DNA from 2 places in the Rhizobium sophoriradicis genome. Region 1 is predicted to be linked to the other one. Evidence: riboswitches for the same ligand, from Rfam matches in the RefSeq annotation. Region 1 holds a riboswitch; the other holds the start of a gene.

Region 1 (7,430 bases):
ACCGATTTCACCGGTTCGCCGGCGAAACGCTCGCGGAAGCTTTCGCTCCAGCCGACGACGAAGCCACAATTGGCGGGCCGGAAGGCGTCGATCTCGACGCCCTTCTCCGATAACCACGGCAGCCAGCGTGCATCGGAACCGAGGCGCGGCCAGCTAGCGCCGCCGAGCGCCAGCAGGGCGGCATCGCAATGAACGATGCTGGGCCCTTCCGGCGTTTCGAAAACATAGCCCTCTTCGGCAAAACCGACCCAGCGGTGGCGGGGGCGCAGCGTAGCGCCCTGCGCCTCCAGCCGCTTGAGCCAGGCGCGCAGCAAGGGAGAGGCTTTCATCACCTCAGGGAAAACCCGGCCGGACGAGCCGACGAAAGTCTCGGTTCCGAGCCCTGCTGCCCAATCTCTGATATCGCCAGGGGTAAAGGCATCGAGAGCGGGGCGCAGTCGGGCAGAGGCGGCGCCGAAGCGTGTGCCGAAACGGGCATAATCCTCGGAATGGGTGATGTTCAGCCCCGACTTGCCGGCCAGCAGAAACTTGCGGGCGAAGGTCGGCATGGCGTCGTAGACCGTTACCGCATGGCCGGAGAGCGAAAGCAGTTCGGCGGCTGCCAGGCCCGCCGGGCCACCGCCGATGATCGCAATTCGCTTCTGGTCCATGGATATCTTCGCCCGATTCTGTCTGCCCGCAGTTTTGGCGCGGGCATCGATTGCCCGCAAGGGCGGGATCAGTGATGCGAATGCGTGCACTGACCGTGATCGGCGAGAACCTCGATAACGCGGCATTGATCGACACGGCCGTGGCCGCAGCCTTCCACCATGATTTCGAGTTCGGCCTTCAGCGCCATCAGGCTGCGGATGCGCTGTTCGACCTCGACGAGGCGAGCCTTGGCGATGGCGTCGGCCGAGGCGCAGGATTGGTGCGGATCATCCTGCAGGGTGAGCAGCGTGCGGATCGCCTCGATCTCGAAGCCGAGTTCGCGGGCATGGCGGATGAAGGTGAGGCGGCTGATATCGGCGGGTTCGAAGGAGCGCTGGTTGCCTTCGCTGCGGCTCGGGGCCGCGAGCAGGCCGATGCTCTCGTAATAACGCACCGTCGGCACTTTGACTCCGCTCCGGCGAGCGGCTTCGCCGATCGTGATCTTTTTCATGATCTTCCTCTTGCACCTCTAGTCGCTAGAGGATGTAGGAGAGGTGCTTCTGTTTGACAAGGAAGCGGATCATGGCTGAGACGAGCGAGACACGATACCGGGTCGGCGGCATGGATTGCGCCGCCTGTGCGACGAAGATCGACACGGCGGTCAGGCGCGTGGCGGGTGTCGCCGATGTGTCCGTCTCGGTGGTGGCGGGCACGATGACCGTCCGGCATGACGGCAGCAGCGACCTCAGGGCGATCGAGAAGAGGGTGACGGGGCTCGGTTATTCGCTCTCTCCCTTTGCCGGAAGCTTCGCGCCGGCGCAAAACCACGGATCGCACGATCATCACGGCCATGATCACGCGGGGCACGACCATGGTGATCACGACCACGAAGGTCATGATCACGATCATGGCAATGCCGATAAGGCAATCAAGGGCCTGCACGGGCACGACCATGGGCCGATGGCCGGCCCATGGTGGCAGAGCCGGAAGGGCCGGCTGACGATCCTCTCGGGTGTGGCGCTCGTCGCGGCCTATGCCGTCGGTCATCTGGTGCCTGCGATTGCATCCTATGTCTTCATCATTGCCATGCTGGTCGGGCTGGTGCCGATCGCGCGGCGCGCCGTCATGGCGGCTATGGCCGGTACGCCGTTTTCGATCGAGATGCTGATGACGATCGCCGCTGTCGGCGCCGTCATTATCAATGCGGGAGAGGAAGCGGCGACGGTCGTGTTCCTGTTCCTCGTCGGCGAGCTGCTGGAGGGCGTGGCGGCGGGCAAGGCGCGCCAAAGCATCCAATCGCTGACGGCACTGGTGCCGAAGAATGCGCTGCTCGAAGAAAATGGTGCAACGCGGGAGGTGCCGGCGGAGAGCCTTGCCGTCGGTGCGATCATCATGGTGCGACCCGGCGACCGCATCTCGGCGGATGGCGTCATCGTATCGGGCGAGAGTGCGATCGATGAGGCGCCGGTGACGGGCGAGAGCACGCCGGTGCGCAAGGGTGTCGATGCCGCGGTTTTTGCCGGAACAGTGAATGGCGATGCAGTGCTCCGGGTTCGCGTCACCGCAGCCGCGGCCGACAACACCATCGCCCGCGTCGTCAAGCTGGTGGAGGAAGCGCAGGAATCGAAGGCGCCGACGGAACGCTTCATCGACCGGTTCTCTCGTTATTACACGCCCGGCGTGGTGGTGGTTGCAGCATTGGTCGCGGTGGTTCCGCCGAGCTTCCTTTCCGGCGCGTGGGGCGAATGGGTCTACAAGGGCCTTGCCATCCTGCTGATCGGCTGCCCCTGCGCACTCGTCATCTCGACGCCGGCGGCGATCGCCGCCTCGCTTTCCGCGGGCGCACGGCGCGGGCTGTTGATGAAGGGCGGCGCGATACTGGAGAGCCTCGGCCAGGTGACCATGGTCGCCTTCGACAAAACAGGCACGTTGACGGAAGGCAAGCCTCAGGTGACCGATATCGTTTCCTTCGGACTGAGCGAGGCGCAGGTCTTGTCGCGCGCGGCGGTGCTGGAACAGGGCTCCAGCCATCCCTTGGCGCTGGCGATCCTCAACCGTGCTCGGGCGGACGGCGTTCCCGTGCCGCCGGCCTTCGAGCTGGAAGCGCTGCCGGGCAAGGGCGTTAGTGGCAAGGTGGGCGGTGAGAGGCTCGATCTACTGTCTCCGTCCGCGGCCCGCGAGCGCGGGGCGCTCGATGGAGATCAGGATGCGCGTATCATCGCGTTGAACGACGAAGGCAAGAGCGTATCGGTGCTGCTCGTCAATGGCGTTGCGGTCGGCCTGATCGCCATGCGCGATGAGCCGCGCGAGGATGCCGAAGCCGGGCTTTCCGCGCTCAAATCGGCCGGTGTCAAGGCGATGATGCTGACGGGCGACAACAAGCGGACGGCGGCAGCCGTTGCCGGCATGCTCGGCATCGACTGGCGCGGCGAGATGATGCCTGAGGATAAGCAGCGGGTCGTCGGCGAATTGAAGCGTCAGGGCTTCATCGTCGCCAAGGTCGGCGACGGCATCAACGACGCTCCGGCGCTGGCCGCCGCCGATATCGGCATCGCCATGGGAGGCGGCACCGATGTGGCGCTGGAGACGGCCGATGCCGCCGTGCTTCACGGTCGCGTTGGCGACGTGGCGCGGATGATTAAACTGTCCAAACGAACCATGCGCAATATCTTAGAGAATATCACCATCGCGCTCGGGCTGAAGGCGGTGTTTCTGGTGACGACGATCATGGGGATCACCGGCCTCTGGCCGGCGATTCTCGCCGATACCGGCGCCACCGTGCTGGTGACGATCAATGCGCTCAGGCTGCTTCGGGTAAGGGGATAATGACGATTTGGGCCTGACCGGGAATCGCAAATCGCAGGGAGCGGCTACAGGCCGACTCTCAGGCCGCTGACAAAGGACGCACGAGCAGTAAAAGATTGTCGCCTTAAGAGATCGCCGCCCGCCCCTCATCCGGCTGCCGCCACCTTCTACCCGCAGGTGGGGCGAAGGGAGATAGTCGCGACCTCTCCGTCCCTCTCACGGCTCTCACAAGGCACGTCCCCTCTCCCCCGTTTACGGGGAGAGGGTTAGGGTGAGGGGCACACATCGATCCGAATCGGACAGCACAAGGCCGAGGATGACGCAGGGAAGAGGCTCCGGCAGCCTGTTTTCTTTAAGCCTTCGTTATCCATGTTCTTCACAGGAACGCAGTGATTTCAAACCTGCCGTAAGGCGATGTACAAACCATCCGTTGACGTTATTTTGGATTCGCGTACTATATCTAGTGTTCAGAGGTTCCTTCGATTCGTCAAGATCGCGGGCTAAGACGGGAATACGGTGCGTTTCGCCATGATGGTGCGACAAATCCGGAGCTGCCCCCGCAACTGTAAGCGGCGAGCAACTGTTCGATTTCAGGTCACTGAGGCATGATGCCTCGGGAAGGCTGGGCAGGATGCTTTGACCCGCAAGCCAGGAGACCTGCCTCGAACGAAACGTCCACCGGCGGGGTGTCCGGAAGGTCGCGTTGCATGACTGCGGATCTATCCGCATCGCGTTTCGCAGGCCGAACCTCCGCATCAGCCACTTCGGGGTGAAGTCATGTCAGTATCGCAGTTCAGGCCGCCACCCGCGCTACGCAGACGGCTGATCTCGCCCGGCGGCTGAGCAGGTTCATCGCTCAAACCATCCGAGAATGTTTCGACGGATATCGAAAGATTTCCGATCGATATCGCGCGTCTCGATCGCATCGTCACGAGGAACATCATGACCATTACCGTCTACAGCAAACCGGCCTGCGTCCAATGCACCGCCACCTACCGCGCCCTCGACCGTCTGGGTGTCGATTACGACATCGTCGATATCTCTGAGGATGCCGAAGCGCTCGATCGCGTCCGCAGCCTCGGCTACATGCAGGCGCCCGTCGTTATCGCCGGCGAGCGGCATTGGGCGGGCTTCCGCCCCGACATGATCAGCGCGCTCTCCTGATCGGGAAAAGCGATGGGACTGATCGTCTACTATTCCAGCCGATCCGAAAATACCCATCGCTTCGTCGCCAAGCTCGGACTGCGCGCGGCGCGCATTCCGGCAGGTGGCGTTCCATATCCGCGAACCCTTCGTGCTTGTTGTGCCGACCTATAGCGGCGACGGCGGCAAGGGGGCCGTTCCCAAGCAGGTGATCCGTTTTTTGAACGATGCGGAAAACCGAGGACATCTCCGCGGGGTGATTGCCGCGGGCAACAGCAATTTCGGCGAGACATACGGGCTCGCCGGCGACGTGATCTCGCAGAAATGCCGGGTGCCTTACCTCTACAGATTCGAGCTCTTGGGCACCGAAGACGACGTCGCCAACGTCAAACACGGGATGGAACGATTTTGGATACGGGAACAACTCTGACGCGGGATGCGGGCGCAAAGCCGCATCTTACTTTGAAGGCAGCAGAAGCGCTCGACTACCACGCGCTGAATGCGATGCTGAACCTCTATGATGACGAGGGGAAGATCCAGCTCGACAAGGACCGTTTGGCGGCCAAGCAGTATTTCCTGCAGCATGTGAACCAGAACACGGTGTTCTTTCACAATCTCAGGGAAAAGCTCGATTATCTCGTGACCGAGGGCTATTACGAGCAGGAGGTGCTCGACCAGTACTCCTTCAATTTCGTACGCGACCTGTTTGACCAGGCCTATGCCCGAAAATTCCGTTTCCCGACCTTCCTCGGCGCCTTCAAATATTACACCAGCTATACGCTGAAGACCTTCGACGGAAAGCGCTATCTCGAGCGCTACGAGGACCGCATCTGCATGGTGGCGCTGACGCTCGCGCGCGGCGACGAGGGGCTTGCCCGCGATATGGTCGACGAGATCATTTCCGGCCGTTTCCAACCGGCGACCCCGACCTTCCTCAATGCCGGCAAGAAGCAGCGCGGCGAACTAGTTTCCTGCTTCCTGCTGCGGGTCGAGGACAATATGGAATCGATCGGCCGGTCGATCAATTCGGCGCTGCAATTGTCGAAGCGCGGCGGCGGCGTGGCGCTGTCGCTGACGAACATCCGTGAGGCCGGCGCGCCGATCAAGCAGATCGAGAACCAATCCTCGGGCATCATTCCGGTGATGAAGCTGCTCGAAGACTCGTTCTCTTATGCCAACCAGCTCGGTGCCCGTCAGGGAGCCGGCGCCGTTTATCTCAACGCCCATCACCCCGACATTATGCGCTTCCTCGACACGAAGCGCGAAAATGCCGACGAGAAGATCCGCATCAAGACGCTGTCGCTCGGCGTCGTCGTGCCCGACATCACCTTCGAACTCGCGAAAAACAATGAGGACATGTACCTGTTCTCGCCTTACGACGTTGAGCGCGTCTATGGCGTGCCTTTCACCGAGATTTCGGTGACGGAAAAGTATCGGGAGATGGTGGCGGATGCGCGCATCTCGAAGAAGAAGATCAAGGCGCGCGAATTCTTCCAGGTGATCGCCGAGATCCAGTTCGAGAGCGGTTATCCCTACATCATGTTCGAGGACACGGTGAACCGGGCGAACCCGATCGCCGGGCGTATTTCGATGAGCAATCTCTGCTCGGAGATTCTGCAGGTCAGCGAAGCGAGCGAATACAACGACGACCTCTCCTACAAGCATCTCGGCAAGGATATTTCCTGCAATCTCGGCTCGCTGAACATTGCGGCGGCGATGGACTCCGCCGATTTCGGCAGGACGATCGAGACGTCCATCCGGGCGCTGACGGCCGTCTCCGACATGAGCCACATCGCCTCGGTCCCTTCGATCGAGAAGGGCAACGACGAGAGCCATGCGATCGGCCTCGGCCAGATGAACCTGCACGGTTATCTCGCTCGCGAACGCATCTTCTACGGCTCCGAGGAAGGCGTCGATTTCACCAATATCTATTTCTATACGGTGACCTACCACGCGATCCGCGCCTCGAACCTGCTGGCCGTCGAACGCGGCACAAGCTTCAAGGGCTTCGAAAATTCGAAATATGCCTCCGGCGATTATTTCGACAAATATACCGAGCAGGAATGGAAGCCGGCGACGGAGAAGGTGCAGACGCTGTTCGACAAATCAGGAATCCATATTCCGACACAGGACGATTGGGCGGCATTGAAGACGGCTGTCATGACGTCCGGCCTCTATAACCAGAACCTGCAGGCGGTGCCGCCGACCGGATCGATCTCCTATATCAATCATTCGACCTCCTCGATCCATCCGATCGTCTCGAAGATCGAAATCCGCAAGGAAGGCAAGATTGGCCGCGTCTATTATCCGGCGCCGTTCATGACCAACGACAATCTCGATTATTATCAGGACGCCTACGAGATCGGACCGGAGAAGATCATCGACACCTATGCGGCGGCGACCCAGCACGTCGATCAGGGCCTGTCGCTGACATTGTTCTTCCGCGACACGGCGACGACGCGCGACATCAACAAGGCGCAGATTTACGCCTGGAGGAAGGGCATCAAGACGATCTACTACATCCGCCTTCGCCAGATGGCGCTATCCGGCACCGAGGTGCAGGGCTGCGTGTCTTGTACGCTGTGAATTGATTTCGCTCCGGACCGGCAAGATGCCCCTCACCCTAACCCTCTCCCCGTAAAAACGGGGAGAGGGGACGTGCCCTGCGAGAGGTTTGTGGGGAATGGAGAGCTTGCGGCGTGCCTCCTTCGCCCCGCAAGCGGGGAGAAGGTGCCGGCAGGCGGATGAGGGGCAAACTCAGACAAATTCCTCAAGAGGGACCGCTCAATGAACATGCAACTCAAATCCGTTTCCCGCGTGCGCGCCATCAACTGGAACCGTATCGAGGACGA
Region 2 (7,430 bases), 1.6 Mb from region 1:
TCATATCGTGGCCGGTGAAGACGCTGTTTTCGGCGCGCAGGATGACGTCGCCATCCCTTACCAGTACCGAGCCAAACGGTTCGTCGCCTTTTGCCATCGCGGATTTCGAGAGCGCAATCGCCTCGCGTAAAAACGGTTCGTGGTTGTCCATCAGAGTCCCCAAAAAGCTAGAGTGGGATGATCTTCCCCCGGATCAGATGGATTTCCAAGGGCTGCAAGCGTCCTTCTTGCTTTTTAATCAATGAGTGCCGAGCTTAGCTTCTCGCAGCAAGAGCGGCGGTCAGGCGAGCGACATCCTCGCGCAGCGCCTTCAACTCGGTCAGTACGCTCATGTCGATCTTCTGGTGTAGCGAAAGTACTTCGAGCTCGGACTTCAGATTGACTTCATAATCCTTGGCGGCCTCGAAGCGGTCGCGTTCGGCCTGGCGGTTTTGCGACATCATGATGATCGGCGCCTGGATGGCTGCGAGCATCGAAAGGATCAGATTGAGGAAAACGAAGGGGTAGGGGTCAAAGGCACCGCTTGCGAGAACGACGGTGTTGATCACGGTCCAGACGGCGAGGAAGGCGAGGAAAGCAATGATGAAGGACCAGGAGCCGCCGACACGAGCGATGCCGTCGGCGACACGCTCGCCGAACGAAGCTTCGGCGGAGAAGGCGGCATTGACGTCGGTCGAGATGATCTTGCGCTCATGCGTTTTCGCCAGCACGTGTTTTTCGACAGCGCCGAGTTCATCGGCCGGCTTGCCGAAATGATGGTGCACGAAGTTCGAAAGATTATTCATGGCCTTTTTCCGATGCCCGTTATCGATGCAGTGGATTTCGGCGCCAGTATTCTGCTCCGCCAGGAAATTGCAATGCGGATCGTTGCCGCAAGGTTTTGATGCAGCCGTTCACAAAAATTTCGTCGACGCGATGCAACGCTTTGACAGCGAACGTGTTGCGGTAACGGAAGGCGCAGGCTAAATAAATGACATGACACAGGAAAACGCTCTTTCTGGAATCTTCCGCATCGCCATCGGCCAGCTCAACCCAACGGTCGGTGATGTGGCCGGCAATCTTGCCAAGGCGCGCGAGGCCCGCGCCGATGCTGCCCGGGAGGGTGCGCATCTGCTCGTCCTGACCGAGCTGTTTATCTCCGGCTATCCGCCGGAGGACCTGGTGCTGAAGCCGGCCTTCATCCGCGCTTGCTGGAAGGCAGTTGAGAGCCTGGCCGCCGATACCGCCGACGGCGGACCTGGGGTCGTCATTGGTTTTCCCCGGCAGGACGAGACCGGGCGCTATAACTCCGTCGCTGTGCTCGACGGTGGCAAGGTCGTCGCGGTGCGTGACAAGGTCGATCTGCCAAATTACGGCGAGTTCGATGAGAAGCGCGTCTTCCATCAGGGTGCCATGCCGGGGCCGGTCAATTTCCGCGGAGTGCGCCTGGGCATTCCGATCTGCGAGGATATCTGGGGTGAGCTCGGCGTCTGCGAGACGCTGGCTGAAAGCGGCGCGGAAATCCTGCTGTCGCCGAATGGTTCTCCCTACTACCGCGGCAAGGTCGATATCCGTCATCAGGTGGTGCTGAAGCAGGTGATCGAGACCGGTCTGCCGCTGATATATGCCGCCCAACTCGGCGGCCAGGACGAGCTCGTCTTCGACGGCGCGAGTTTCGCCTTCAATGCCGACAGGTCGCTTGCTTTCCAGATGAGCGAGTTCGAGACGGCGCTTGCGGTGACGACGTGGAAGCGCGGCGAAAGCGGCTGGCACTGCGCCGAAGGGCCGATGGCGCGTATCCCCGAGGATGAGGAGGCCGATTACCGCGCCTGCCTGCTCGGCTTTCGCGATTACGTCAACAAGAACGGCTTCAAGACCGTCGTGCTCGGCCTTTCCGGCGGCATCGACTCGGCGATCTGCGCGGCCATCGCCGTCGATGCGCTCGGCGAGGAGCGGGTGCGCACCGTCATGCTGCCCTACCGCTATACATCGGAGGATTCGCTGAAGGACGCGGCCGATTGCGCCAAGGCGCTGGGCTGCCGCTACGACATCGTGCCGATCGAGCAGCCGGTGACGGGTTTCAGCAGTGCGCTTTCCGATCTCTTCGAGGGCACGGAGAGCGGCATCACCGAGGAGAACCTGCAGAGCCGCGCGCGCGGCGTCATCCTGATGGCGATCTCCAATAAGTTCGGCGCGATGGTGGTGACGACGGGCAACAAATCGGAAATGTCGGTCGGTTACGCCACGCTCTATGGCGACATGAACGGCGGCTTCAACCCGATCAAGGACCTCTACAAGATGCAGGTCTATGCGCTGGCCCGCTGGCGCAACGAGAATGTGCCGCCGAGTGCGCTGGGGCCGTCGGGCGAGGTGATCCCGCAGAACATCATCGACAAGGCACCGTCCGCCGAGCTGCGTCCCGATCAGAAGGACCAGGATTCGCTGCCGCCCTATCCTGTTCTCGACGATATCCTCGAATGCCTGGTCGAGAAGGAGATGGCTGTCGAAGAGATCGTCGCACGCGGCCATGATGTGGCGACCGTTCACCGCGTCGAGCACCTGCTCTATCTGGCCGAATACAAGCGTCGGCAGTCGGCGCCGGGCGTGAAGATCACCAAGAAGAATTTCGGCCGCGACCGGCGTTATCCCATCACCAACCGGTTCCGTGATCGCTGAAGCGATCGAGACCGTTACCCAATCGAGATCGTTAGGATGATCGGGATCGCTAGCACGATCGAGAGGTCAGGAGGAGCATTGATGCGCAGCTCGGTCGAGATCTACAATGTCAGGACGGGCAGGGCGCGTGAGGTGTGGCAGACAGATCGGCTGGTGGAAGCGCCGAATTATGCTCCCGACGGCTCCTATCTGCTGCTGAACGGTGACGGGCTGCTCTTCCGGCTTCCGCTCGATGGCGGCGAGGTTGTTCAGGTCGATACCGGCTTTGCCGTCAACTGCAATAATGATCACGGCATTTCCCCCGACGGCACCGAGATCGTCATCTCCGACAAGAGCGAGTTCGGCAAGTCGGCTATCTATATCCTGCCGATCGACGGCGGAACGCCGCGGCTCGTCACGAAAAATCAGCCCTCCTATTGGCATGGCTGGTCGCCGGATGGCCGCCAGCTCGCCTATTGCGGCATCCGCGACGATCTCTTCGACATCTATACGATCTCCGTCGACGGCGGCGCCGAAACGCGGCTGACGCATGGCGAGGGCCGCAATGATGGGCCGGATTATTCCGCCGACGGGCAATGGATCTATTTCAACTCCAGCCGCACCGGCCTGATGCAGATCTGGCGCATCCATCCCGATGGCACCGGCCTCGAGCAGGTGACTTCGGACAATTACGGCAACTGGTTCGCCCATCCGGCGCCCAAGAACGACAAGGTGCTGATCCTGTCCTACGACCCCAGCGTTTTCGATCATCCCCGCGATCTCGACGTGCGGCTGCGGCTGATGGACATGGATGGCGGCAATCTGAAGACTTTGTTCGAGCTTTTCGGCGGGCAGGGCACGATCAACGTGCCCTGCTGGTCACCAGACGGCGAAGAATTCGCCTATGTCAGATACTTCCCGGCCGGTTAAGCTGCGGCCGCCGCCTTGCGCCGTTCGCGGGCGGAAACGGCGAGGTCTTCCAGCACGGCGACCGACATATCCCAATCGATGCAGCCGTCGGTGATGGACTGGCCGTAGACGAGCGGCTTGCCGGGGACGAGATCCTGGCGGCCGGCGACGAGGTTGCTCTCGATCATCATGCCTTTGATGTGGCGATTGCCTGCGGTGATCTGTGCGGCGACGTCCTTGACCACATGCGGCTGGTTCATCGGGTCCTTGTTGCTGTTGGCATGGCTGGCATCGATAAGGATGCGCGGGAGAACACCGAGCTTGACGGCTTCGCCGACGACAGCTTGAACATCGGCCGCTTCATAGTTCGGCCGCCTGCCGCCGCGCAGGATGATGTGGCAGTCCTCGTTGCCCTTTGTTGAGGCAATGGCAGCCTGCCCGTCCTTGGTGACGGCGGGGAAGTGATGCGGCTGCGAGGCGGCGAGGATGGCATCGAGCGCGACGCGTGCGCCGCCATCCGTGCCGTTCTTGAAGCCGATCGGGCAGGAGAGGCCGGAGGCGAGCTGGCGATGGATCTGGCTTTCGGTCGTGCGGGCGCCGATCGCCCCCCAGCTGACGAGGTCGGTAATGTATTGCGGCGTGATCGTCTCGAGGAATTCGACACCGGCGGGCAGGCCCATCGCATTGATGTCGAGCAGCAGGCGCCGGGCAATCCGAAGCCCTTCCTCGATGCGGTAGCTGCCATCGAGATGCGGGTCGTTCATCAGACCCTTCCAGCCGACCGTGGTGCGGGGCTTTTCGAAATAGACGCGCATGACGATTTCGAGATCACCGGAGTAGCGCTGCCTCTGTCGCACCAACCGCTCGGCATATTCGCGGGCGGCGGCAGGATCGTGGATAGAGCAGGGGCCGATGACGACGATCAGGCGGTCGTCCTTTCCCTCCAGAATCTTATGGATCGCATTGCGGTTACTGGTCACCGTCTCGCTGACGTCAGCGGTTCGGGGAATTTCCGCGAGGATATCGGCGGGTTTGGTCAGTGGGGTGATTTCGAGGATACGCAGATCGTCGATGGTATCGGACACGGTGTGGCTCCTGTTTGGTCATACCGTGCGGAAACAAAAAAGCCGCCAGGTAGACTAGCGGCTGTTCGGGTTGTCGTCGCGTCGACTTCAGTTACGCATGGACCCGCATCCGCTGGGAGCAGCGGTACCAATAAAATCGCGAGGCGTAGACGGAAGTGATCGACATGCGGCGTGTTTAGCGTGGCGGCCTCCCGTTGTCACGCAGAATCTGGCGGCCTGAAAGAGGGCTCCGGCGTGCAGCAATCCGTCTTCTGGCGGCAAGTTTCTTCAATGCATTTGCAAGCGTGGTCGTGACCAGCTGCTGGCTGTGCACTGGCCCGTCAGCGGGCAAATCGCTGTGCTGCCGGCGCTTGCCCGCGAAGTGCTTTCCTGAAATAGATGCTTCGTCAGGTGCCCGCTTTCGCGCGGGAGAATCGGGAATCCGGTGGAAGACCGGAACGTGCCCAACGCTGTAAGGCCGACGCCTGCCGCTTCATCATGCCACTGGCTTTTGCCGGGAAGGCTGCGGCAGACGGATGACGCCGAGTCAGAAGACCGGCCTGGCAAGATAGACCCAACCCGCGCGGACGGCGGGCGGTTGCGTTGTTGGGGATTTGACGATGCGACCCTTTGATGAGGATGCCATGTCGGCGGCACCCGGTTTTTCTCTGGCCGAACGCGAGGCCGTGTATCACGCGATCATGACGCGACGCGACGTGCGCAGCCAGTTCCTGCCCGATCCCTTGCCGGACGATGTCGTGGCGCGGCTCTTGACGGCCGCCCATCACGCCCCCTCCGTCGGCTTCATGCAGCCGTGGAACTTCATCCTGGTGAAGAGCGAAGCCGTGCGGGCGCGCATCCGGGACGCTTTTGCACAGGCCAACGAAGAGGCGGCACTGATGTTTGACGGCGAGCGGCGGCAGGCGTACCGCTCTCTCAAGCTCGAAGGCATCGTCGAGGCGCCGCTCGGCATATGCGTTACCTGCGATCCCACGCGCAGCGGCAGCGTCGTGCTGGGCCGCACGCACAATCCGCGGATGGATAGCTATTCGACGGTGTGCGCCATCCAGAACCTCTGGCTTGCGGCGCGCGCCGAAGGAATCGGCATCGGCTGGGTCAGCATCTTTCGCGAAGGCGAGCTGAAAACCATTCTCGGCATACCCGATCATATAGAGGTGGTCGCCTGGCTCTGCGCAGGCTTCGTTGACCGGCTGTATGACGAGCCGGAGCTTTCCGTCAAAGGCTGGCGCCAGCGCCTACCGCTCGAGGAGCTCGTCTTCCACGATGGCTGGGGACGGAGCGAGCCGTAGCGGTCACTGCTGTTGCGGCTGCGGGCCAGGTGTTGCCGGGTTGGCAAGATCGATCGAACCCTGGTCGCCTGCGAGGAATTGCGGGCCAACCTGCCGGACCTTGTTTTGCGCAGGGTCATAGGGACGCTCCGGGACTGACGGCCGGGGTGCCGTTGGCGCAGCCGCGGTATCTTTCGCCGGCGGATTGGTGCGGATCGTCGTGATCGAGCTCTGCTGCTGCGGTTCGCTCAGGGCCTGCTTGCCGCGCATCTCTTCGTAATAGGCGGCGAGATTGCAGGCGCAGGCATTTTTCTCGCCGGGCGCGCGGTTCTTATAGGCGAAGGCGTTCTGCATAGCGCTGTAGGGTGTGCCGGTTGCCACCGAAATCATGTTCGCGGCTTCCGTGCTCCTTACGTCGCGATAGAAAAGCTCGGTCTCGATGCCGGGGCACATCTTGGCGCAGGTCTCAGCATCGCGGCCGAAATCGACCGAAATGGCGTTCGAGCTGATCGGGAAGAAGCCGCCGTCGCAGCTGCGCACGCAGATGGTGCTGACCGGCGACATCATCTCGGCCCGCGGCAGGTCATAACGCGGATCGAACTCTTCACCGCCGCCGAGCGGAATGAAGGTATCGCCGCGCATCGCCTGTTCCTCGATGCTCGGGGCAGGATCGTTGGCGCTGCGATCGGACGGGGCGTAGAAATTCTCGCTGTTGCAGCCATTGCGCTCAAGAGCTGCCATCAGTTCGCGGCGCCCGCCGTCATCACCGCCCTGACTGCGCAGTTCGGCGCGACGATCCTGGAGATAGCGGATATTGTCGATCATCCGGGCTTCGGCCTGCGAGAGCTCGTCGCAATAATCGGCATTCTCGCCGCCGATCACCACCATGCTGCCCGAGGTGCAACCGTAGCTGCGCAGGTCGTTGCGGACCTTGCGCAGCTCGAGGTTCTGCTCGGCGATGGCACCAGCAAACTGGCGCGCTTCCAGACCATTGCCGTTGCCGATCGATCGCGGCAGGTCGGCGAGGCGACCGCGCAGGTCGTCGCAGATGGCGCTCGTCTGCGCGGCGACGGGCGTCGCGAAGGCAACGAGAAGCACAAAAGACAGGTTTCGGCGTTTCACGGCGTCGTCCCGGAATGAGCAAACGGTTGGTGGTCGAATGCGACGTCACTTCGCCGCGCGTTTCCTCTTAGCGTGTTTCTCTTAATAAGCTCAGAGAAATTCTTAGCGTATTTTCGCGATCTTATCCAGCAGAGGCCGGCGATTCCACGCGTCGCGCCAGACGTCGCTCGCGGACAGATCCGGTCGCGGACTGTCAGATCTGCTTCGAGCGCGCCATTTCGAGAGCCAGATCATCAAATCGGTGAGTGCGGCGATGACGGGCAGGAGCAGTGTGTGGCTCATTCCGCGTGCGGTCTGGTTTTTCTCGGCCTCCCTGAGATGAGCCAATTCTTCCTCTTGAATGGAGGCAATAAGGCCATGAAGCTCGGGGTCTCCGGCCGCCAGAAAGGCCAGTTGATCCTCAAGGTGACGG

The links. A riboswitch is a leader RNA that binds a small molecule or an ion and turns the genes downstream of it on or off. The one in region 1 is predicted to bind cobalamin.
Region 2: it holds a riboswitch for cobalamin, as region 1 does, so the genes downstream of both, bluB (5,6-dimethylbenzimidazole synthase) here and nrdH (glutaredoxin-like protein NrdH) in region 1, are expected to answer to the same signal.

What each region holds. Positions count from the first base shown of each region.
Region 1 is NZ_CP104152.1:3,692,675-3,700,104, reverse strand. It holds gene N2597_RS18145 (TIGR03862 family flavoprotein) at 1-650, opposite strand, end outside; gene N2597_RS18140 (MerR family transcriptional regulator) at 719-1,141, opposite strand; gene N2597_RS18135 (heavy metal translocating P-type ATPase) at 1,213-3,456, shown strand; cobalamin riboswitch at 3,889-4,114, shown strand; gene nrdH (glutaredoxin-like protein NrdH) at 4,378-4,599, shown strand; partial or broken gene nrdI (class Ib ribonucleoside-diphosphate reductase assembly flavoprotein NrdI) at 4,612-5,008, shown strand; gene nrdE (class 1b ribonucleoside-diphosphate reductase subunit alpha) at 4,987-7,164, shown strand; gene nrdF (class 1b ribonucleoside-diphosphate reductase subunit beta) at 7,366-7,430, shown strand, end outside.
Region 2 is NZ_CP104152.1:2,087,166-2,094,595, reverse strand. It holds gene N2597_RS10500 (nucleoside deaminase) at 1-151, opposite strand, end outside; gene N2597_RS10495 (DUF1003 domain-containing protein) at 255-785, opposite strand; gene N2597_RS10490 (NAD+ synthase) at 976-2,655, shown strand; gene N2597_RS10485 (TolB family protein) at 2,737-3,564, shown strand; gene N2597_RS10480 (3-deoxy-7-phosphoheptulonate synthase) at 3,561-4,628, opposite strand; cobalamin riboswitch at 5,000-5,185, shown strand; gene bluB (5,6-dimethylbenzimidazole synthase) at 5,228-5,917, shown strand; gene N2597_RS10470 (DUF2865 domain-containing protein) at 5,921-7,018, opposite strand; gene N2597_RS10465 (demethoxyubiquinone hydroxylase family protein) at 7,121-7,430, opposite strand, start outside.